4 regions of the Desmospora activa DSM 45169 genome follow, and region 4 is predicted to be linked to each of the others. Evidence: riboswitches for the same ligand, from Rfam matches in the RefSeq annotation. Region 4 holds a riboswitch; each other region holds the start of a gene.
The links. A riboswitch is a leader RNA that binds a small molecule or an ion and turns the genes downstream of it on or off. The one in region 4 is predicted to bind S-adenosylmethionine.
Positions count from the first base shown of each region.

Region 1: linked by a shared signal. The riboswitch ahead of C8J48_RS14830 (methionine ABC transporter ATP-binding protein) and the one ahead of metX (homoserine O-acetyltransferase MetX) in region 4 are both predicted to bind S-adenosylmethionine.
Region 2: linked by a shared signal. The riboswitch ahead of C8J48_RS10610 (aminotransferase class I/II-fold pyridoxal phosphate-dependent enzyme) and the one ahead of metX (homoserine O-acetyltransferase MetX) in region 4 are both predicted to bind S-adenosylmethionine.
Region 3: linked by a shared signal. The riboswitch ahead of metH (methionine synthase) and the one ahead of metX (homoserine O-acetyltransferase MetX) in region 4 are both predicted to bind S-adenosylmethionine.

Region 1 is NZ_PZZP01000002.1:326,816-329,954, reverse strand. Features, by position in the region: gene C8J48_RS14840 (SDR family oxidoreductase) at 1-649, shown strand, start outside; gene C8J48_RS14835 (sugar transferase) at 798-1,439, shown strand; SAM riboswitch class I at 1,851-1,960, shown strand; gene C8J48_RS14830 (methionine ABC transporter ATP-binding protein) at 2,034-3,041, shown strand; gene C8J48_RS14825 (methionine ABC transporter permease) at 3,025-3,139, shown strand, end outside.
Region 2 is NZ_PZZP01000001.1:2,184,927-2,188,065, reverse strand. Features, by position in the region: gene C8J48_RS10615 (ornithine--oxo-acid transaminase) at 1-940, opposite strand, end outside; SAM riboswitch class I at 1,194-1,305, shown strand; gene C8J48_RS10610 (aminotransferase class I/II-fold pyridoxal phosphate-dependent enzyme) at 1,382-2,584, shown strand; gene C8J48_RS10605 (aminotransferase class I/II-fold pyridoxal phosphate-dependent enzyme) at 2,589-3,139, shown strand, end outside.
Region 3 is NZ_PZZP01000002.1:131,070-134,208, reverse strand. Features, by position in the region: gene C8J48_RS13945 (ABC transporter substrate-binding protein) at 1-835, opposite strand, end outside; SAM riboswitch class I at 1,335-1,443, shown strand; gene metH (methionine synthase) at 1,559-3,139, shown strand, end outside.
Region 4 is NZ_PZZP01000001.1:778,443-781,581, forward strand. Features, by position in the region: gene C8J48_RS03760 (ABC transporter permease) at 1-360, shown strand, start outside; gene C8J48_RS03770 (ABC transporter ATP-binding protein) at 492-1,514, shown strand; SAM riboswitch class I at 1,571-1,675, shown strand; gene metX (homoserine O-acetyltransferase MetX) at 1,785-2,891, shown strand.

The sequences.
Region 1 (3,139 bases), on a different contig from region 4:
TGCTCGTCAGTGTGGAGTTAGCAAGTTTATCTACGCTTCTTCCGCAGCGGTTTATGGAAATCCGCAATATTTGCCGATCGATGAAAACCATCCCGTTAATCCGCTCTCTCCTTACGGGATTTCCAAATTTACACCGGAGTACTATCTAAGAGCGTATCAAGATCTCTATGGAATCCCCTTTACCATTTTGCGCTATGCCAATGTTTACGGGCAACGGCAGATCAGCAAAGGGGAGGGGGCGGTGATTGCCATCTTCCTGGAGCGCATTTTGAAGGGGGAACCACTCCGAATTGACGGGGATGGGGAACAAACCCGGGATTATATTCATGTATCCGATATTGCCGCTGCCAATATCGCGGCACTGTCACGGGCCGAAAACCAAGTGCTCAATATTGGAACGGGTATTTCCACTTCCATTAATGAGTTGGTACAGCTTTTGAAAAAGGTGTCAAATAAACCGATTTCTGTTTCCTATGGTCCTGACAGAGAAGGGGATATTAAACATAGTTATTTTGATATTGACGGAGCGCGACGCCATCTGATGTTTAAGCCTAAGGTCAGCCTGGAAGAAGGCCTTATACAAAGCTTGGATTACCTTTTGCAAAACAGGGTTTTACTCCAGCGTGGAACGGCTGTAACAGAATTGTAAAGATAACGTAAAATACGCCTAATCGCGTATTGCCAACCGGTTAGATCTCCAGTATACTGGTTACCAGTTGGTGAAGTTCTGGTAAGTGATTACTGTTTTCAACTATTTTTATTACGGCAGGAGTGGTTTGCGGATGCGTTCAAAAGCGATGGCTTACGAAAGCGATTCGCAAGCGAGTTCGGTTGATCTTCAACCATCGCATGAGCAAACAGGAATGTATCCTGTGGCAAAGCGAATACTTGAAATCTTATTTTCGATTGCGCTCTTAGTGTTTATTCTTCCTGTCATGGTATTGACGATGATTGCCATTAAACTGGAATCAAGAGGTCCGGTCTTTTATAAGCAAGAACGAGTGGGGTTAAACGGTCGACCATTTCATGTGATTAAATTGCGATCAATGCGGATTGACGCTGAGAAAAATGGACCGCAGTGGGCTGCCAAGGATGATCCGCGCGTCACACGAGTGGGCCGCTTTATTCGTAAGACTCGCATCGATGAAGTGCCACAATTGATCAATGTCTTGCACGGGGATATGAGTCTGATCGGTCCACGTCCGGAACGACGGGTGTTTACGGAGAAGTTCGCCAAAGAGATCCCCAACTTTAAAAAGCGGCTAACCATTAAGCCGGGTTTGACGGGTTGGGCTCAAGTGAACGGTGGTTATGATGCTACTCCCAAAGAAAAATTCTTTATGGATATGTATTACATTCGGCGACAATCGTTTGCCTTGGATCTGCAAATCCTGTACCGCACCGTCTGGGTTGTTCTCTCCGGTAGCGGAGCGCGTTAAAAATGAATCATCAACACACACAAAGGTTGCCAATCAATGGCAACCTTTTTTATTCTTCACCATAATCGGTTCTATTTTCATGTAAACCTCTCGATTAGAAAACCAAACGGAGGGTAAGGTATAACAAAAACCACAGGGGAATACTCATCCATGTTGCATTGAAAATGCCCAACAAGAACGATTTACCAACAACAGGGTAATTCATACAGGGCACCTCCGTGACCTCTTGATTAGTTTTTATTATACGGCATATCCCCCGAAAATAGTGTGGGAACGGCAATTTGTAAAGGAAATGTAATGCTTGGGTAAAACCCTTAACAAACGACGATCAACGGTTCGCAAAAACGAAAATATTGACGGGTTGCGTTTCTCATGCTAAAATCATTCTCGACCAATAGGAATAATTGGATTCTCTTATCCAGAGCGGTGGAGGGACTGGCCCGATGAAACCCGGCAACCGACTGCATAGCGGTAAAGGTGCCAATTCCTGCGGAACTGGTAAAGGTTCTGACAGATGAGAGTGGAGAGTTTGGACACAACCTTTCTGCGTATCTGCCAGAAAGTTTTTTTTATGTTGTAAGGGAGGTGTAGGTTGTGATTCAACTGAAAGAAGTATCCAAACAGTTTCCCGTAAAAAGAGGAAATCAGCCGGTGACAGCGTTATCCGGAGTAAATATCGATGTTCAACAAGGTGAGATCTTTGGCATTATCGGCAGAAGCGGTGCCGGTAAAAGCACGCTCCTGCGAATGGTAAACGGATTGGAAAAACCGACGTCCGGAGAAGTGTATGTGGACGGTCAAGCCATTCACCACTTAAATGAAAAAGAGTTGCGCCAGGCGCGCTTACAGATGGGAATGATTTTTCAACACTTTAACCTGTTATGGTCACGAACGGTATGGGGAAATGTGGCATTCCCCTTGGAAGTGGCAGGAATCCCTAAGGACGAAATTGAGGAGCGGGTGAAGCGGCTGTTGGATCGTGTCGGATTAAAAGAACGGGCAACGGCATATCCCTCACAACTGTCAGGGGGGCAGAAACAGCGTGTCGGCATTGCCCGTGCTTTGGCCAACGATCCCAAGGTGTTGTTGTGTGATGAGGCGACATCCGCCCTCGATCCGGAGACGACAGCCTCCATCCTGCAATTGTTGCGGGAAATCAACCGCGACACGGGAATTACACTGCTGCTGATTACACACGAAATGAGCGTAGTTCGCGCCATCTGTCAGCGGGTGGCAGTGATGGACGGGGGCAGTGTGATTGAGTTGGGGGAAGTGGAAGAGATCTTCCAACGGCCGCGCCATGAAGTAACCGCCCAATTTGTGAAGCAGACATTGCTGGAAGGAGCGGAGCAACCCCAGGCCGACGCAGAAACTAGTGTCTGGCTGCAGTTTTCAGTCGACGACTGGAGGGAGTTGTTACCGCATCTGCAAAAGGAAGCCGCTACAAATGGAGTCCGGATTCACTTAGTAGCAGGGGAACTGACTGTGGATGGAGCGGTGACGGTTTCCTTGGAAGGGGAGCCTTCAACCGTAGAAAAAGTGGCGATACGGTTTCGAGAGCGATCGGAGAAGGAGGTGACGGCAGGTGTTAGCGGAAGTTGATTGGCCGCTGGTTTGGCAGGCAAGCGGTGAGACGGTGTATATGGTCGCGATCTCCACTTTTTTTACCGCCCTCTTCGGTATTCCTCTCGGAATCCTAC
Region 2 (3,139 bases), 1.4 Mb from region 4:
CACGGGAGCGCTGCGGTAGATCGTCCTCCACCATGACATCCAAAGCTGCGATTGAAACAGCACAAGCCAGCGGGTTCCCACCAAAGGTAGATCCATGGGAACCAGGTTCAAAAACACCGAGAATCTCCTCGTCGGCGGCAACGGCGGAGATGGGTAGAATCCCACCGCCAAGGGCTTTTCCCATGATAATTAAATCCGGTTTTACTTCTTCCCAATCACAGGCAAACAGTTGACCGGTCCGTCCAAACCCGGTCTGGATTTCATCAGCGGCAAACAGTACACGGTTTTCGCGGCAGATGGCGGCAGCATTTTTAAGGGATCCTGGTGGGGGTACGATCACACCCGCCTCTCCCTGGATCGGCTCCACCAAAAAAGCGGCGGTATTTGGAGTGATGGCTCGGCGCAGGGCTTCTTCATCTCCGTAGGGGATCACCTTGATTCCAGGAAGCAGGGGACCGAAACCGCGTTTGTATTCATCGTTGGAAGAGAGGGAGACGGCAGCCAGGGTGCGACCATGGAAGTTCTCTTCACAGACGATGATTTCCGCCTGGTCCGCGGGGACTCCTTTTGCATCGTAGGCCCAGCGGCGCACCGCTTTGATGGCGGTTTCAACCGCTTCCGCCCCGGTGTTCATCGGCAATACCATCGATTTACCTGTCAATTGGGACACCCGTTGGTAAAAAAGTCCCAGTTGGTCATTGTGAAATGCGCGGGAAGTGAGGGTTACTTTATCCGCCTGCTCTTTTAAGGCTTGGATCAGTCGCGGATGGCGGTGGCCGTGGTTGAGGGCGGAATATGCGCTCAACATATCCATATATCGGTTGCCGTCTGCATCTTCCACCCACACCCCTTCCGCCTTTGCGATGACGATCGGCAGCGGGTGGTAGTTGTGGGCGCCATATTTTTCCGTCAATTGGATCATGGTTTGATTTTGTGACATTCGGATTCCTCCTTGCGACGCGGGATAGCCGCTCTGCTCGATGGGGCTCACTTTTTTAGTGTATACCAGCAAGCCCCATCTAGAGAAGGTTTTGCAGTGAAATGAATAATATTACGGTCAGCTGTATAGTATTGTGTTGCATTTGCTAAATCATGATCCCTTTTTTGTAATCTGCTCTTGACGATGCACCTGGACCTCGATATAATGAAACACAAGTTTTATGCATTGTGCGACAATTTTATAGGTAAACTGTCTCTTATCAAGAGCGGCGGAGGGAACGAGCCCGATGAAGCCCGGCAACCCCGACAGATGTGTCGGAAGGTGCCAATTCTCGCAGGTCCGGTTAGGGATCTGACAGATAAGGGGGGAGAATCCCTGAAACCATCCCTTCCTTATCGGAAGGGTTTTTAATTTGGAGGATAAAGCAAGGGAGAGAGAACGATGGATCGAGATCGATGTCATCATAACCAGGAACGTTTACACCGGGAGACACTGTTGGCCCAGATTGGAAACGGTCGGGAGGAGCGAACAGGGGCAGTCAGCTTTCCCGTTTATCACTCTACTGCTTACCAACATCCGGCGTTAGGTGAATCGACGGGGTATGATTATACCCGTACCGCCAACCCCACCCGCACAATCTTGGAAGATGCGATTGCTGAATTGGAAGGCGGCGATGCCGGTTTTGCGACCAGCTCCGGCATGGCGGCGATTCAAACGGTGATGGGCCTTTTTTCGCAGGGGGATCACCTCATTGTTTCGTTGGATTTGTACGGCGGAACCTATCGTTTATTTGAAGAGGTGTTAAGCCGATACGGTTTATCTTTCAGTTATGTTGACCTTAGGGATGTAGAAGCGGTAAAGGCGGCGGCTACTCCTCATACCAGGGGGATTTTTGTCGAATCACCCACCAATCCCTTGATGCGGGTGACGAATATTAAGGCCATCTGCGATATCGCCAATAAGTGGGGTTGGCTTTCTATCGTCGATAACACCTTTATGACACCCTATTGTCAGCGTCCGTTGGCGCTGGGAGCGGATGTGGTCCTACACAGTGGTACCAAATACTTAGGCGGTCACAATGATGTGCTAGCGGGGTTGATTGTCACTAAGGGAGAGGAATTATCCGCTAAAGTGGCTGCCTTACACAACGGAATTGGAGCGGTCCTCTCCCCCCAGGACTCGTGGTTGTTGATGCGCGGGATGAAGACATTGGCCCTGCGGATGGAAAAACATCAGGAAAATGCGATGGCATTGGCACAGTTTTTGCAGAACCATCCCGCAGTGGATGAGGTGTTTTATCCCTCCCTCGACCCTGAGGAACGAAAGATACAGGAAGCACAGAGCGACGGATTTGGCGGAATGCTCTCCTTCCGCATCCGCGAGGCGGAGTGGGTACCGGAATTTCTACGCTACCTGCGTTTGATCTCCTTCGCCGAAAGTTTAGGGGGAGTGGAAAGCTTGGTTACTTATCCCGCCACCCAGACCCACGCCGACATTCCTGAACCGATACGGCGTAAAGTGGGTGTTTGTGATCGGTTGTTGCGCCTGTCAGTGGGAATTGAGCATTTGAACGATCTGACCGCCGACCTGTCTTATGCTTTGGACCAAGCCCGCTCGACGGTTACCACGGGAAAGGGTGTGTAAAGCGATGAAGTTTGAAACACGGTTACTGCACAACGGCAACGAAATTGATCCGATTACTGGGGCGGCCAGTATCCCGTTGTATCAGGCCTCCACTTTTCACCAAGCGGATGTGGACCAGCCCGGTGTCTATGATTATGCCCGCTCCGGCAACCCTACCCGCCACGCGTTGGAAGAGACGATTGCTCAGTTGGAAGGTGGGTGTCGCGGGTTTGCCTTCGCTTCCGGAATGGCGGCGATCTCCAGTACTTTGTTTCTCTTTTCCACCGGGGATCATTTGGTTGTCTCCAACGATCTGTACGGGGGAACCTTTCGCGTTCTGACCGAAGTGTTGCCGCGGATGGGGATTGAGGCCGATTTTGTGGATACGACTGATCTGGCGGCGGTAGAGGCAGCGGTCAAACCTCATACTCGAGCCATTTATGTGGAAACCCCTTCTAATCCTACGCTTAAAGTGACCGATTTACGGGGGATCGCCGAGATTGCCCAGCGCCATGGTCTGCTCACTGTTGTTGATAATACCTTTCTCACCCCGTATTTTCAGCGTCCCTTGGAGCT
Region 3 (3,139 bases), on a different contig from region 4:
CTTCAGCGTTCATTGCCATCATTTCCTCGGTACTGATGTTTCCGGCGAGTTCGTTGATCGTCTCTTCCAGTCCGGGGTTGGCGTCCAGTACTTCCTTACGGATGACAGGAGCGGCGTCATAGGGTGGGAAATACTTTTTGTCGTCTTCCAAGGGTTGAAGATTAAATTGCTCGATGCGAGGGTCAGTGGAGAAAGCTACAATCAGATCCACCTCACCATTTTTAACCGCGGTATACATCACATCTTCATCCAGGGAGACCGTTTTGCCGAATTCATAACCGTATTGTTTGGTATAGCCCTTGTACCCGTCTTCCCGTTCATAAAAAGTTCCGGGAGCACCGATACTCATTTGCTCCGCTTTTCCTTTGAGGTCGCTTAAGGTTTTTAGGTTTTTCTTTTTTGCGGTGTCCGCAGTGACGGCTAAGGCATGGTTATTGGCAAATCCAATCGGCTCCAACCATTGGAAATTAAACTCTTTTAGATAACCTTTTTTCGTTTGCTCGTATATCTCTGCCGGGTCGGTATCGGGGATATACTGTTGTTTTAAGAAGACGAGGTATCCTGTACCGCTATACTCCACATACATATCCACATCGCCTTTTTTCATCGCTTCCGTCAAGACGGTTTCCGATCCCAACCCTTCCTTCACTTCCACATCCAGATCAGTGTGCGCTTTTAAATACTCGCCGTAGATGTGAGCCAGGATCCATTGTTCTGTCCAATCTTTTCCGGAGACGACGATTTTACCTTCGGCGGAGTCACCGGCCCCGGCACAACCGACTGCCACGGCGACCGTCAGTATCAGTAACAGGAATCCGATCGATAATTTCTTCACCAAAAAACCTCCACAATCATTTTTTGACATGATAGGAATCAAAACCGTTTTCCCTGCTTAAACGGTTGCTAAACCCCTTATATTTCCTCTGAGTTATTTTAGTAGTGAAAAGGGGCTTCTTGTCGACGTATTCTGCCCAGTATACCGATCTCTAAGCATGAAGTCGAAAAAGTAACCCCATTAGGGTAGGGTTACGGTTGGGGACTGCGGAGACGACTCCGCTGGGTTGTCGGTCAAAGAGAGACTAAGGAACGAAGTGACTGAAGCGAGACTTGTGCTTTCGTGCAAAGCGAGACTGAGGAACTGAAGTGACTGAAGCAAGACTTGTGCTTTAGTGTAAAAGGCGCTACACCGGAAATCACTCCCCTCCTCCCATTACCAGGGTTTATGAGCAGTCTCACTTCATGACATCGCTTGGGCTTTTTCATTGACAAAATAGATGAATTCCTCTATAGTTAATAAACAATTGAGCGCATTTGGTACAAAATTGTATAGTAATCTCTTATCAAGAGAGGTGGAGGGACTGGCCCGATGAAGCCCGGCAACCTGCCGTTTCCATTAACGGTGTGGTGCCAATTCCTGCGGAGATCTTCTCTGGCAGATGAGAGACGTGAACTTATTCACCCAACCTTTCATCATGAGAAGATGAGAGGTTTTTTCGTATTTACTGAGACGATTTATTTACTGAGACGATTTACTTCATTTTGCCGAGGGGCTGATGTTATGACTGCAACTTTGAAACGACCTTCTATCCAACAACGTCTCACCGAAAAGATTTTGATCCTGGATGGGGCGATGGGGACACGCTTACAGGATGCCGATCTACAGCCGCAAGATTTTGGCGGTGAGGAGTATGACGGTTGCAATGAGATGCTCAATCTCACGCGGCCGGATGTGATTCGTCGTATCCACTTGGAGTACCTAGAAGCGGGCGCCGATATGATTGAAACCAACACCTTTGGTGCGACCCGGATTGTGTTGGCAGAATATGAATTACAGGAGCGCGCCTATGAGATCAATGTGGCCGCTGCCCGCTGTGCAGTGGAAGCGGTTGAGCAATTCGGTCATCAAGGTGGTCCTCGCTATGTGGCCGGAGCGTTAGGTCCGACCACCAAAACGCTGTCCGTCACCGGAGGTACCACTTTTGAGGAGCTGATCGACTCTTATGAGGAGCAAGCCCGCGGATTGGTGGACGGTGGAGTAGATGCGTTGCTGCTGGAAACCTCCCAGGATACCCTCAATGTGAAAGCGGCGGGGATCGGGATTGAACGAGCATTTGAAAAGACAGGCCAGCGTCTACCTCTGTTGATTTCCGGTACGATTGAACCGATGGGCACAATGTTGGCAGGGCAAAACGTAGAGGCGTTCTATCTGTCGATCCAACATCTAAAGCCGCTGACGGTGGGGCTCAACTGTGCCACTGGACCGGAGTTTATGCGGGATCACCTGCGCACCTTGGCGGGGATGGCGCACTGTGGTGTCAGTTGTTATCCCAATGCAGGATTGCCCGATGAAGATGGGCACTATCATGAGACACCACAGGCATTGGCGCAAAAATTGACCGCTTTTGCCGATCAAGGTTGGCTCAATATGGCAGGAGGTTGTTGCGGCACGACGCCGGAACATATTCGAGCTTTGGCGGAGGCGTTGCGACATAAAAAACCCCGTGCGGAAAACCGGGAACCGTTGACAGCGGTATCCGGGATTGAGCCTTTGTTTCTGGAAGCGGACAATCGCCCGGTGATGGTGGGGGAGCGTACCAATGTGATCGGTTCGCGCAAGTTTCGCGATTTGATCCAAGAGGGCCAATATGAAGAAGCGTCGGAAATCGCCCGTCGACAGGTGAAGCGAGGAGCACAGATTATCGATGTCTGCTTAGCGGACCCGGATCGGGATGAACAGGAGGATATGGCCCGCTTTCTCTCCTTTGTCGTCAATAAGGTGAAAGTGCCGCTGATGATTGATTCCACCGATCCCGAAGTGATTGAGGCGGCCTTAAAATTTTCCCAGGGAAAAGCGGTAATCAACTCCATCAATTTGGAAGACGGGGAGGAGCGCTTTGCGGAAGTGGTTCCCCTACTTCACCGCTATGGCGCTGCTGTGGTGGTAGGAACGATCGATGAAGAGGGAATGGCGGTAACAGCGGATAAAAAGCTGGCCATTGCCCGTCGCTCCTATGAGTTGCTGGTTGACCGCTATGGCGTTCCAGCGGAGGATATTATCTTTGATCCGTTGGTGTTTCCAGTGGGAACCGGGGATCAGGCGTACATCGGTTCCGCGAAGGAGACGGTGGAAGGGATTCGC
Region 4 (3,139 bases):
CAGGTGTTGCAGTTAAAACAACAGGAATTTGTATTAGCTGCCCGCACCCTAGGGGCCGATACTCGCAGGCTGATGCAAAAGCATTTGATCCCAAATGCGATGGGACCGATCATTGTCATGCTCACCTTTACGGTTCCCAGCGCCATCTTTGCGGAAGCATTTCTCAGCTTCTTAGGTCTAGGGGTGCAAGCGCCGATCGCCAGCTGGGGCACCATGATCAACGATGCCTTGGTGGTGATTTTGTCCGATGAATGGTGGCGTCTCTTTTTCCCGGCCTTTATGCTTAGCTTGACGCTGCTGGCTTTTAACGCCCTGGGAGACGGTTTGCGCGATGCGTTGGACCCCAAAATGCGAAAATAGGGAAATAGGGCATTTACCCAAAGGAGAGGTAGCCCTAAAGGACTACGTATTAGAAGGGGCTTTGCCCGAAGGAGAGGTAGCCCTAAAGGACAACGCATTAGAAGGGGCTTTGCCCGAAGGAGTGGTAGGCGATGGAATCTATATTGGAGATTAAAAATTTAAAGGTCACCTTTCATACCCATGCCGGTCCTGTGCACGCCGTTCGTGGAGTCAATCTAAAAGTAGGCAAAGGAGAAGCATTGGCCATCGTAGGAGAGTCGGGCAGTGGAAAAAGTGTGACCGCACAAGCGATTCTCCGCTTGATTCCCTCTCCCCCTGGGCAGATGGAGGAAGGTGAGATTCTCTTTGCCGGGCGTGATCTCGCACGGGTGTCGGAGTGGGAGATGTTTCGGATTCGTGGCTCGGAGATCGGAATGGTATTTCAGGACCCGATGACCTCGTTAAACCCGACCATGACAGTAGGGAAGCAAATAATGGAGGGGCTGATGTGGCATCAACAGCTCACCCGGGAAGATGCACGGCAAAAAGCGGTGGAAATGCTGCGACTGGTAGGCATTCCTACGCCGGAGAAGCGGGTGAATCAATTTCCGCACGAATTTAGCGGGGGGATGAGGCAGCGGGCGATGATCGCCATCGCCCTCTCCTGCAATCCAAAGGTTTTAATCGCCGATGAACCGACGACTGCCCTCGATGTAACGATCCAAGCGCAGATTCTAGAGCTGATGAAGGAGCTTCAGGAGAAAACGGAGACTGCCATCATTTTGATCACCCATGATCTAGGGGTTGTAGCGGAAATGGCGCAACAGGTGGCGGTGATGTACGGCGGAAAAGTGGTGGAGTCCGGCAGAGTGGAAGAGATCTTTCATCACTCCCGTCACCCCTACACTTGGGGGTTGATGGCCTCTATGCCGCGGCTAGATTGGAAACGGGAGGAGGAGTTGACCCCGATTCCCGGTTCACCGCCGGATCTGTTTGATCCTCCCCTGGGTTGCCCTTTTGCCGATCGTTGTCCACATGCGATGCATATTTGCCATGATGAAATGCCGGAGGTGTACTCTGTTTCGGAAGATCATCAGGTAGCGTGTTGGTTGGAACACCCTCAGGCCACACCTGTGAGTCAAACACCCCAGGTACAAATTCGGGCACGTGGGTAATACGGCTTGACAGTAAAGTTAAAACCATCTTATCATAAGGAAAATCATAAACCTTCTTCTTATCCAGAGCGGTTGAGGGACTGGCCCGATGACACTGCGGCAACCACCCTATCAGGGAAAGGTGCCAACTCCTGCTGGACATATGTCCAGGAAGATGGGAAGAGGGGCGGGACATGTGTGTATGCGCAGCCCGGCCTCTTCCATTTGGGAAGGTGCCGGGCTTTTTGCTTGATAATACTCAGCGCGCGGAATGGTCGAGGAGGATTGTAAATGAAAACAGCGGAAAAGGGCGTGGAACGGCGACAGGTGCGCGTTGATCGGTTTTTGCTGGAGTGCGGAAAAGAGTTGACGGCAGTGGAAGTGGCGGTAGAAATCGCAGGAGCTTGGAAGCCGGGACAGGATAATGTGATTCTAATTTGTCACGCCTTGACAGGAGATGCTCATGCTGTCGGGGATGAAAGGGATCCAGGTTGGTGGGATGAACTGGTGGGAAGGGGAAAACCGCTCGATACCGACCGCTTCGCCATGATTACGATGAATGTGTTGGGGGGATGCAACGGCACGACCGGTCCCGCCTCTATCTGTCCACAGAGCGGTCGTCCCTATGGATCTTCCTTTCCATTGGTGACGATTCGGGATATGGTGCGGTTACAACGACAAGTTTTAGCACAAATGAAGGTGGATCACTTGCAGGCGATTGTTGGCGGATCAATGGGAGGCATGATGGTGTTGGAGTGGGGGATACTATATCCCGAAATGTCGCGGCGGCTGATTCCGATTGCGACAGCACCATCGCTAAATGCTATGGCAATCGCCTTTAACGAGATTGCCCGTCAGGCCATTCGGTCAGATCCTGCTTTTGCAGGAGGAGATTACTATCCGGACTCAGGACCGATCCGGGGGTTGGCGGTTGCGCGGATGGTGGGGATGGTCACTTATCGCACTCCGCGGTTGTTTGAGCACCGTTTCGGTCGAAATTTGCAGCGAAGTGGACCGTTATTGAACCAGGAGAGCCTGTTTCAAGTGGAGAGTTATCTTCGCTATCAAGGAAATAAGCTGGTGGACCGCTTTGACGCTAATAGTTATCTGACATTGTTGAAGGCAATGGATACCCATGATATCGGACGGGGACGGGAAGGAGCCCGACGGGCTTTAGCTCGGGTGCAAGCGGCGGTCTTGGTAATTGGAATCGAAGATGACCAACTGTTTCCGGCGTATCAACAGCGAGAATTGCACCGTTGGCTGATTGCGGAGGGAAAGGAGAGCTACCTGTTTACCTTTCCTTCGGATTACGGCCATGATGCTTTTTTGGTCCAGTTTGATAAATTGGCTCCTCCCATTCAGGCTTTTCTCTCGGATACGGTACCCACCGTTTAAAAATGTGACGATTTGGTGGATATCAAAATGAATAAAAGCCCATTTTATCTTGTGTAGAGGTATACCTTTCCAATATGTGAGAATCCCTTACCTTGACGCTCTAGGAAGCTTGGGAGTACAATAAATGTGGCAAATGCGTTAAAACTTCTTGCCTATTGAATAGTTTTTGTTGGTTACCGGCGCTCTGCCGGTAATGCTATGAGCAAAGAAGTTTTACGTATTTAAGGATTTCATCGATTTTATTAGGG